Regions from separate parts of the Candidatus Pantoea communis genome, predicted to be linked through region 1. Evidence: predicted binding sites of a transcription regulator. Region 1 holds the regulator's gene; the other holds the start of a gene.
The links. Region 1 encodes LexA, which represses DNA repair genes until DNA is damaged. Its sites were predicted from a motif close to TNCTGTATGTACATACAGNA; they were not measured.

Region 1 (5,325 bases):
GCGACTGCGATCTCGCGCCCCCACCGCTTCACCGGAGCAGGCCTCCACGGCATAGGCAAAACCATCCAGCGCATAGGCCGTAAACGTCAGGAACATCAGCAGTACGGCATTCACCGCAACAACATCTGGCCCTAAACGCGCGCCCAGCAAGGTGAGTGACGCGAAACAGATTTGCACCATCAGCGAACGCAGCATGATGTCGCGGTTGAGCCGGAACAGGCGTGCCGCATCACCACGCCAGCTCTGTTTTAGCAGATTGAAAGAAATGCCGCGCAACTTAAGCACACGTACCACCATCCATAACCCCACACCCAGCGTGACGTACTCTGCCACCGCCGTTGCCGCCGCCGCACCTGCAACGCCCCAGTGAAGCTTCAGCACAAACAGGAGATCGAGCAGGATATTCACCAGGTTACCGACAATGAGCAGCACCATCGGCGCTCGCGCATATTGCACGCCAAGCAACCAGCCCAAAATCACCAGATTGGCTAAGGTCGCCGGTGCGCTAAGCCAGCGAATGTTGATAAAAATTTGTGCCTGGTGTTGCATTTCCGGGCTGCCGCCCATTAATGAGGCGGCGATCAAACTGAAGGGCGCGCGCAGTAATAAAAACAGCACGCCCGCCACCAGGGCGATCAGCAGAGGTTGCGTCAACGCCCGCGCTAAGGCGGTTTTATCGTTCGCGCCAAACGCCTGCGCAGTCAAACCCGTGGTGCTCATGCGCAGGAACAACAGCAACATAAAGATGAAACTGGTCGCCGTTGCACCTACCGCCACGCCACCGAGGTAAATGGGGCTATCGAGATGGCCAATCACTGCCGTATCGACGACACCGAGCAGCGGAACGGTAATATTGGAGAGAATCATCGGCAGCGCCAGCCGCCACAATGCTTTATCTGAAGAGGAAAACAGCCGCATTCGCCCGTTCCATTGTTGCGCTGGTCAATAGGACCATTAACCGGCAATCAGCCTGAAGAGGAAAATCAATGTATCAGACTGCGGTCAGCACAGCGACCAACCGCAGCGGGGGAATTCAATGAGAGATTAAAGCCATTCGCCGTTACGTACGATGCCCACAGCCAAACCTTCAACGGTCAGAGCCTGCTCACGGGTATCGACCACAATCGGCTGGAATTCGGTGTTTTCTGGCAGCAAATGCACAATGGCACCCTGCTTTTTCCAGCGTTTGACGGTCACTTCATCATCAATGCGCGCCACCACAACCTGACCATTACGGACTTCCTGGGTTTTATGCACGGCAAGCAAGTCGCCGTCCATAATCCCGATGTCTTTCATCGACATACCACTCACCCGCAGCAGAAAATCGGCGGTAGGTTTAAACAGATTGGCATCAACCTGATAGTGCGCTTCGATGTGCTCTTGCGCCAGCAGCGGCTCACCGGCGGCCACGCGACCGATCAGCGGCAACCCTTCGGAGACTTCTTCTTCCATTAGCAGGCGGATGCCGCGAGATGCGCCGGATACAATCTCGATGACGCCTTTACGCGCCAGTGCTTTCAGGTGTTCTTCCGCAGCATTGGGCGAGCGAAAACCCAGTTGCGCAGCAATTTCCGCACGCGTTGGCGGCATGCCGGTCTGGTTAATGTGGTCGCGAATCAGATCATAGACCTGTTGCTGCCTGGTGGTTAACGCTTTCATCCCGCCCCCTGGTTGTTTATACAGTCGCTGTGAGTATATACAGGTATTGGCGAAATGAAAACCAAAACAGAGGGAAAAATCAGCGGTTTGAAGATTCTGGAATGCCTATCGCAAATGCGACCAGAGCAGTGCGATCCAGACAAACAGAGCCAGTAAGATAGCCAGCAACACCGCCGCTGAGCCCATATCTTTTGCTCGTCCGGCTAAAGGATGGCGCTCTTGCCCAATGCGGTCCACCACCGCTTCAATGGCGCTATTCAGGATTTCAACAATGATCACCAGCACCACGGAGCCAATCATCAGTACGCGGGAAATCGCATCAACATCCAGCCAGCAAGCCACCACAATCGCCACCAGTGCAGCAATGGCTTCCTGACGAAATGCGGCTTCATGTTTCCAGGCGGCGCGCAAGCCCTGCCAGGAATAACCGGCTGCATTCACTATTCTTTGAATACCGGTGACGTTATTTGCCATGCTTTGGAACCCTTGATGTGATTTGGCGTCAATATGTGGGCTATCTGAGGTCGTGTAAGCCACAGATCTTCGTTGCACTTTCTGGTATGCTTGCCGCGCTTTGCTAACAAGAGGCTTTAAGTTGTCTATGTCAGGTTGGCGTAAACTTTATTACAAACTATTGAATTTACCACTCTCTTTTTTGGTAAAGAGTAAGGTCATTCCGACCGATCCTGTCTCAGAACACGGGATCGATCCGACTCGTCCAGTGATGTATGTTTTGCCTTATGATTCAAAGGCTGACCTGCTCACTCTTCGGGCACAGTGCCTGAAACATGATCTGCCCGATCCGCTGGCTCCGCTGGAGATCGACGGCACGCTACTGCCGCGTCACGTGTTTATTCATGATGGCCCACGCGTATTCCCCTATTTCGTTGCCAATCCTGAGTCGGTGAAGCTATTCCACGACTATCTCGATTTGCACCGCAGTAACCCTGATCTCGACGTACAGATGTTACCGGTGGCGGTGATGTTTGGTCGTGCGCCGGGACGCGAAATCCAGGGAGAAGATACGCCACATCTGCGCATCCTTAATGGTGTAGAGAAATTCTTCGCCATTTTGTGGCACGGACGTGACAGCTTTGTGCGCTTCTCGCCGACCGTTTCCCTGCGCCAGATGGCGACGGAGCACGGTACGGATAAGTCGATTGCCCAGAAGCTGGCACGCGTGGCTCGCATTCACTTCGCGCGTCAGCGCCTGGCTGCTGTAGGCCCACGTCTGCCTGCGCGTCAGGATCTGTTCAACAAGCTGCTGCAATCCAAAGCGATTGAAAAAGCGGTTGAAGATGAAGCGCGTAGCAAAAAAATCTCGCACGAGAAAGCCCAGCAGAATGCTGTTGAGATGATGGAAGAGGTCGCAGCGAACTTCTCGTATGAGGCCATTCGCGTCACAGACCGCGTGATGGGCTGGCTGTGGAGCCGCCTTTATCAGGGCATCAACGTCAACGGTGGCGAGCGAGTCCGTCAGCTGGCGCAAGATGGCCATGAGATTGTGTATGTGCCCTGCCATCGCAGCCACATGGACTATCTACTGCTCTCTTACGTGCTCTACCATCAGGGGCTGGTGCCGCCACACATCGCGGCCGGCATCAACCTGAACTTCTGGCCAGCAGGTCCGATTTTCCGTCGTCTGGGTGCTTTCTTTATTCGCCGTACCTTCAAGGGCAACAAACTCTATTCCACGGTGTTCCGTGAATATCTGGGCGAGTTGTTCAGCCGCGGATATTCAGTCGAGTATTTCGTTGAAGGCGGGCGCTCGCGCACGGGCCGACTGCTGGATCCTAAAACCGGCACGCTGTCGATGACCTTGCAAGCCATGTTGCGCGGCGGTAGCCGTCCGATTACGTTTGTTCCGATCTACATCGGCTATGAACACGTCATGGAAGTGGGTACTTACGCCAAAGAGTTACGTGGCGCGGCCAAAGAGAAAGAGAGTTTCCTGCAGATGGTGCGCGGGTTACGTAAACTGCGCAATCTTGGCCAGGGCTACGTTAACTTCGGCGAACCCCTGCCGTTGATGAACTATCTGAACAAAAACGTGCCGGAATGGCGTGATGCGATCGATCCGATTGAACCACAACGCCCGGCATGGATGACGCCGACCGTAAATGATATCGCGGCACGTCTGATGGTGCGTATTAACGAAGCCGGTGCCGCCAACGCCATGAACCTGTGCGTCACCGCGCTGCTGGCTTCTCGTCAGCGTTCCCTGACGCGTGAGCAGTTGATTGAGCAACTGGAATGCTACACCCAGCTGCTGCGTAACGTGCCTTATTCACCGGAAGCGACTGTGCCGGAGATGAGTGCTGAAGCGCTGCTTGATCACGCCATGGGCATGAACAAGTTCGAGACGGAACAAGACAGCATTGGCGATATCATCATTCTGCCGCGCGAACAGGCCGTCCTGATGACCTATTACCGCAACAACATCCACCACATGCTGGTCATGCCATCGCTGATTGCCGCTATTGTGCAGCAGCATCGTGAGATCAGTGAGGCGGAGCTGCTGCGTCAGGTGAGTCTGGTTTACCCGATGCTGAAGAGTGAGCTGTTCCTGCGCTGGGATAACGCAGAGCTGCCAGGCGTGCTGAATGCCCTCTGTGCTGAGATGGCGCGACAAGGCCTGATTACCGAGCATGATGGGCAGTTACGCATGAATCCGGCCCGCCATCGTTCATTGCAACTGCTGGCTGCCGGTATCCGTGAAACGCTGCAGCGTTTTGCCATCACCTTCGCCATTCTGAGTGCCAAGCCGACGATTAACCGCGGCACGCTGGAGAAAGAGAGCCGCACGCTGGCGCAGCGTTTGTCAGTGTTGCATGGCATTAACGCGCCAGAGTTCTTCGACAAAGCGGTGTTTACCGCGCTGGTGCTGTCACTGCGTGATGAAGGCTACATCAGTGATTCAGGCGATGCCGATGCGGAACGCACCCACATTATGTGGCAGATGCTGGCAGAGCTGGTGACCAGTGATGTCCGTCTGACCATTGAAAGTGCTGTAGCCCACGAATAACGTCGGGCATAAAAAACAGAAAGGCGACCCTCAACGGGTCGCCTTTTTTATGGCAGCAACCCCTTAAAACAGGTCAATAAATGGCTGAGTATTGAGAAGTACGCCGATAAACAGCACCAGACCAACGTAGTTATTATTTAGAAAGGCCTGGAAGCAAGGATCGCGTTCACGTTGAGCAATCAGCTTTTGTTGATACACAAAGAAGCCGCCCGCCACCAGCAGTGACCAGTAAAACGCCCCGTTCAAATGCAACATCAATCCGACTAGCGCCATTAGCCCCAGCGTGGCCAACTGCAATAAGCCGATGATCAACTTATCGAAACGACCGAACAGAATCGCTGTGGATTTCACGCCAATCTTCAGGTCGTCATCACGATCAACCATCGCATATTGCGTGTCGTAAGCCACCGTCCAGCAGATATTCGCGAAGAACACCAGCCAACAAACAAGAGGTAAGGACTCACTAACCGCCGCCCAACCCATTGGAATCGCCCAGCCGAATGCCGCTCCCAATACCACCTGGGGTAAATGGGTGTAGCGCTTCATAAACGGATAGACCCACGCCAGTGCCAGGCCACCAAATGACAGAAAAATCGTCATACGGTTCATGGTCAGCACTAGCGCAAATGCCAGCAACCCGA
Region 2 (5,325 bases), on a different contig from region 1:
GGAGTGAACATGTACAGCGCAAATGGCACTCAGGCCTATGCAAAAATTGGTGTGGAAAGCTCGGTGATGAGCGCCAACCAACAGCAACTGATTACGCTGCTGTTTGACGGCGCGATCAGTGCACTGATCCGTGCCCGCCTGTTTATGCAGGATGGCAATATTCAGGGAAAAGGTAATTCGATTTCCAAAGCGATTAACATCATCGAAAGTGGACTGAAGCAGGGTCTGGATGAGCAGTCAGGCGATGACCTCACCGATAATCTGTTAGGTCTTTATGCTTATATGGTTCGCCGTTTGATTCAGGCGAATCTGCGTAATGATGTTGAAGCTCTCGAAGAAGTAGAAGGTCTTCTGCGTAATATCGCGGATGCCTGGAAAGAAGTCGCACAACCTCAACACCTTCAGGACGCCGTTTAATGAATAACGCACCGCAACTGATAAACGTTTACCAACAGCTACTCGATCTCAGCCATGGAATGCTGCGCCTGGCCGCAGACGGCGAATGGGATGACCTGATTATAAAGGAAGTGGATTACGTCAGTGCGGTGCAAACTTTGGCCCGCTCGACTGAGGCCTCGCCACCGTCCAACTATTTGCAAGAACAACTGCGTCCGGTACTGCGCCATATCCTGGACAATGAGAGTGAAGTCAGACGTCTACTACAGGCGCGCATGGATGAACTGTCGCAGTTGATTGGTCAATCCACAATGCAAAAGTCGGTCATGAGTGCTTACGGCAAGCAAGGTAATGTCTATCTGCCACAGAATTAATTCGCGGCGGGCTGAATGAGAAACGGGTGAGCTGATGCTCACCCGTTTTTATTTGGAACTGTGGTCACAAAATCACTTCTGCGCAGGGACCGACACCGGCTCCATAATCTGCGGCTGAATATCCTGAATCACCGCATCCTTCGGACGCTTCGCCACTTCTTCCAGCGCCTGCTGGCACTCAACAGTGGGTTGATCGACCTTACGCATGCGCAAGCCGTCATAACGCAGTTCACCGTTCTCCAGCGTCAACGGCATCACGCGCACCTGACGCGTCACGTTGACCCACTCATCGCTCAGGCGGGTTAACTTGCCTGGCTTAGCAATCACGCGCTGCCACTGGCGGCAGTCCAGCGTGTCGCCTTCTGCACCAATGATCAGGCTCCCCATCGCCTGGCCACTGATCAACTTGCTCTGCGGCCCGACAGTCTGCCAGTTACCTTGCAATTCCACTGGTGCCGGGGTTTTTACCGCTTCATCGTAATTGCTGATTTGCGCACATCCGCTCAAGCCCAGCGCGGCCAATACCATCCACTTTTTCATTCCTGGTCCCTACACTCGCCTCAATGGCGGCTACGTTATAATTTTTCGCGTAAGTTACGCAAGGAATCTCGGCGAAAACCCGGCTGAGCCTGACAAGACAGTTCGCGCACGTTACACTAGCGCGCAAGTCGATAAGCAGGAAACTCGCATGAAAACCCCAGAAGAGTATTACGCCCAGGCCCGCACGATGTTTTTTGCCGCGCACGCCGATTTTCAAGCCGCGCTGGATGAACTGACCGAGAGCGATGCGCGCGCGGCCAACTTGTCACTGCGCCAACTGCGCGAGTGGCACGCTGAGCGCATTTATGCCGCATTCTTACGCCAGAAAAAGCTGGATGGCATGCTGTTTTCCATTCAACTGGCAGAGCCTGATAAAGCGGTTGCTGCTGAAGCGATTGAAACTTACCTGAAATCTCATGCGGAAGCGCTCGGCATGACGTGGGAAGAGTTTTGCATTAAGAACGAGCTTTAAGCGCAACGGCCCTAAAAATATATCTCAAACACACCTCCAACCACACAAATCGGCAAGGAAAAAGTTGTACAATCCCGAATAAGTTGTATAACTTGTATCTGACGGCTTCGGTCGTAGATTGTCCTTGAACGAAGGTGCTATTGCGCCGCCTCTGGAGGTGTTGCTGGATTTCCCCTCCAGAGGTAGTATTTTTTCCGCTATCCTTCTCGCTCGCCCCCCTTCACTTCGACATAACGCGCAACGGCCAGCAGCCGATTAATGTGTGTCAGCAGCAGATCCACATCTGACTGGAGGAACTGCTCACCAGAGCGCGATGCAGTAACAATGGCATCCTGCACGGTTTCAGTAATGGTGAGCGTGTTGTCTTCTTTAGCCTGAATCAGTAATGCCGCCAGTAACAGCGACTGCGCTTCAACCTGCGCCACCAGCTCTTTTGCTTCGGTATCCATCTTTGCCATTTTCAGCAGAATATCGATCACCAGTTGCCGCATATTACCCCCTCATGAGTCCATTTCCCTGTGTAACGCTGTTGAGTATCAGCGCAAAAGCGGTGCTGCGCCTGCCAGAAACAAAAAAATTTAGCAGCGCAACGGTTCATCGCTTGCCACTGGTTTTATTTACAGTAATATGGCGCACCCGCTTGATAAATGGAATGCCCTGATGTTTGTGGAGTTGATTTACGATAAACGCAACGTTGCCGGTCTGCCGGGCGCACGTGAGATGATATTGCAGGAGCTTGAGAAACGCGTACAACGCGTGTTTCCAGAGGTTGAGGTGCGCGTTAAACCGATGGAACGCAATGCTATCGATACCGATTTAAGTAAGAACGATAAAGCGACAGTGGCACGTATTGTCGAAGAGATGTTCGATGAAGCCGAAATGTGGCTGGTGGCCGAGTAAGCCACCAGCGCGAGGAACTTAGCTTTCTTGCTCGCTGTGATTGATGGCGATCTCTAAATCCTGAATCGCCAGCTCGATATCATCTAACAACTGTCCCTGCTTGTTGAGTAGCGTGTCAAAACGTCCTGCGTACTCTTTGTCTTTGTACTCGCCTGCATCAAATGCCAACCAGTGGCTGGATAGCGTCTCAGTATTAGTCTGCGCATAGTGACGCATCTCTTTTAACTGGGAGGTGACATCACGCAGGTAGTCAGTTTTGGTTTTGATTGCCTCTGTATCACTCATGCTATCTTCCTTTTCGCTAATTAAACCCGTTTAAATAACGTTTGAATGATTAAAGTTAGTAGAAAATAGCGAGACCGCATTAAGAATAATCGGAAGATGGAAAGGCGACCCGAAGGCCGCCTGAGCATTACAAATATTTGCGCGCGAGGGCGATTAGCTCATCCTTAGCCGCCGCACCTAGCTTCTCAACCCCACTTTCAACAAAGTTAAATGCCTGAGTGAAGTCCTTCACGCTGGCGTTGATGTCCTGACTAACAGCATCCGTAATGACTCCCACGGCAGGTTGCTCAGCGAGAATCCCGACGGTAGAAGCCGATGAAGGCCCCGCGCTGGCAGAACCGTTGGTCAGAGGATCGGGCGTGGCCAACTGCTGGGTGAGATCCGTTGCATCCGCCGCCACTTGTGCCTCGCTGCCAGCGTTCGCGGCTGACGTTGAGGTGTCCAATGCGGGCACGTTGCTTGCTGTCAACGATGAGACGTCCGGAGCTGGCGTATTGCTCTCAGCGGGCGTTGAGACGTCAGGTGCTGGCGCACTGCTCACCGCTGACGTTGTGCCTACCTGTCCTGCTGCACTGCTCACGGCTGCCGTTGAGGCGTCCGCAGCGGGCGCACTGCTTGCCACCGGCACAGCCACCTCATTAGCAAAACTCTCTAACGGTGACAGCGTGCTGGCATCCGGTGTTGCAGTTGTTGCACTATTTTCGATTACAGTTTGGTCGCTCATAATTTTCTCCTTCTTGCTTAATAAAGACCGCAGTCGGCCGAAGCTGCCTGCAATCCGCTCGGTAATACTCATCATGGCCTCCTTAATGCGTCGATTCGGGTGGCGCGTCTTCCCCCACAACCTGCTTCACTTTGTCCGCTGTCTTGTTCGCGGTGCGGTCCGGCAAGCCGTCGAGTTTTTTCTGCAGCGTCACTAACTGGCTGGTCAGTTCCGCCACCCGCGCTTCCCGCCGATCGGAAATCGCACGGTACTGCTGTCGGATATCCTCCACCCGTCGGTTGGCGCTGTTATTCACGAACACGAACATAATGGTCATCGCCACACACAGCAGCGACAGCATCAGCAGCAGACCGCCCAGCAGTAGCTGACGCCGATGGCCGCGTACTGAAAATTCACTGTTTATCTGCACCATCGCGACTCTCCTCTAAAGTGGTGATCAGTTGATTGATCTGACTGCGGAATTTATCGCTGTGATCAGATTCCGTGGTGGCTAACAGAATGCCCAACGCGTTCTTAATCAGCCGTAGATCGGTCTCCAGCGAAGAGATGCGCCGCAGGTTTTTGTCGTGGCGAATACGCAGGTCATCGTTCTCCTGGCGCATCAGCGCATGGCTCTCTTTGAGAAGCATCACCTGCTCTTTATAGCTGGTGATGATCTCGCCGCCGGCGCGATTGCTGGTGACGATGGCCGCGATGCCGGCCATTAAGGGTTTCCAAAACACAGCTGCCGCACCGCCACCGAGAAGTAGCGCACCGACGCTGGTCACCAAACTACTTTCCATGCCTCACCTCTCTTCACTGGCAAGGGATCCGCCCGAGAAACATGTTGTCCGCCCTTGCCAGTTGCGCGGCCAACATCAGAATTTAAGTTTACTTTAATTAATGAATTTAAGTATACTTAAGTAAAACCCAGCGGAGTTGTCAAGATGATGAAAAAAGAATCTGCAGGTGAACGCATTCGCAGCCGTCGTAAAGCGCTAAAGCTCACGCAGTTAGTGGTGGCAAGTGGCATTGGCGTGTCACATGTCGCTGTTTCACAATGGGAAAAAGATGAGACGGTCCCGCGCGGCGAGAACCTGTTGCGGCTGGCAGAACTGCTGCAATGTACGGCAGCTTGGATAATTGATGGCGAGGGCGAGGTGTTTACCGCCCCGCTTAACGTCAGTGATGTCAGTGCTCTGCCGTTGATCACTCTGGCGCAAGCGGCTGCGTGGATGCAGGAGCAACGCTTATTGATTCAGCAGCAGGCGATCCGCTTTCTCTACAGCGATAGCAGACTGAGTGAATCAGCGTTGGCGATCACCCTTGAGGATAACGCCATGCAACCTGACTACCGACCTGGCGACACGCTGATATTTGATCCTGCCGTTAATCCACAACCGGGTGATGTGGTGCTGGCACAGATCAATGGCGTGGCGCAGGTGCGCATTTATCGTTTGATGGCCGAGCAGCACGACGAACAAATTTTCTCGTTGCGGCCGTTAAATGATGACTTCCCCGCGCAGACATCGTCGGAGAAAAAGATTGAATTAATCGGAACTATGATGGAAATGCGCCGCTATCGTACCAGATAAGAGAATGCAAAAAACCCGCCTATGAGCGGGTCAAAACCAGCAAAACTACGGCAATTATTA

Region 2: a site for LexA is predicted at 2,388-2,407, ahead of F3J37_RS05045 (DinI-like family protein). Genes of this name have one in related genera too.

Annotation. Positions count from the first base shown of each region.
Region 1 is NZ_VWXC01000009.1:156,038-161,362, forward strand. Features, by position in the region: gene dinF (MATE family efflux transporter DinF) at 1-918, opposite strand, end outside; gene lexA (transcriptional repressor LexA) at 1,045-1,659, opposite strand; gene F3J37_RS13885 (diacylglycerol kinase) at 1,765-2,133, opposite strand; gene plsB (glycerol-3-phosphate 1-O-acyltransferase PlsB) at 2,261-4,684, shown strand; gene ubiA (4-hydroxybenzoate octaprenyltransferase) at 4,748-5,325, opposite strand, start outside.
Region 2 is NZ_VWXC01000002.1:199,912-205,236, reverse strand. Features, by position in the region: gene fliS (flagellar export chaperone FliS) at 10-417, shown strand; gene fliT (flagella biosynthesis regulatory protein FliT) at 417-770, shown strand; gene yedD (lipoprotein YedD) at 843-1,310, opposite strand; gene F3J37_RS05055 (DUF6388 family protein) at 1,459-1,782, shown strand; gene iraP (anti-adapter protein IraP) at 1,980-2,273, opposite strand; gene F3J37_RS05045 (DinI-like family protein) at 2,443-2,682, shown strand; gene F3J37_RS05040 (hypothetical protein) at 2,701-2,967, opposite strand; gene F3J37_RS05035 (hypothetical protein) at 3,095-3,691, opposite strand; gene F3J37_RS05030 (hypothetical protein) at 3,774-4,103, opposite strand; gene F3J37_RS05025 (hypothetical protein) at 4,084-4,473, opposite strand; gene F3J37_RS05020 (S24 family peptidase) at 4,618-5,265, shown strand; gene F3J37_RS05015 (hypothetical protein) at 5,323-5,325, opposite strand, start outside.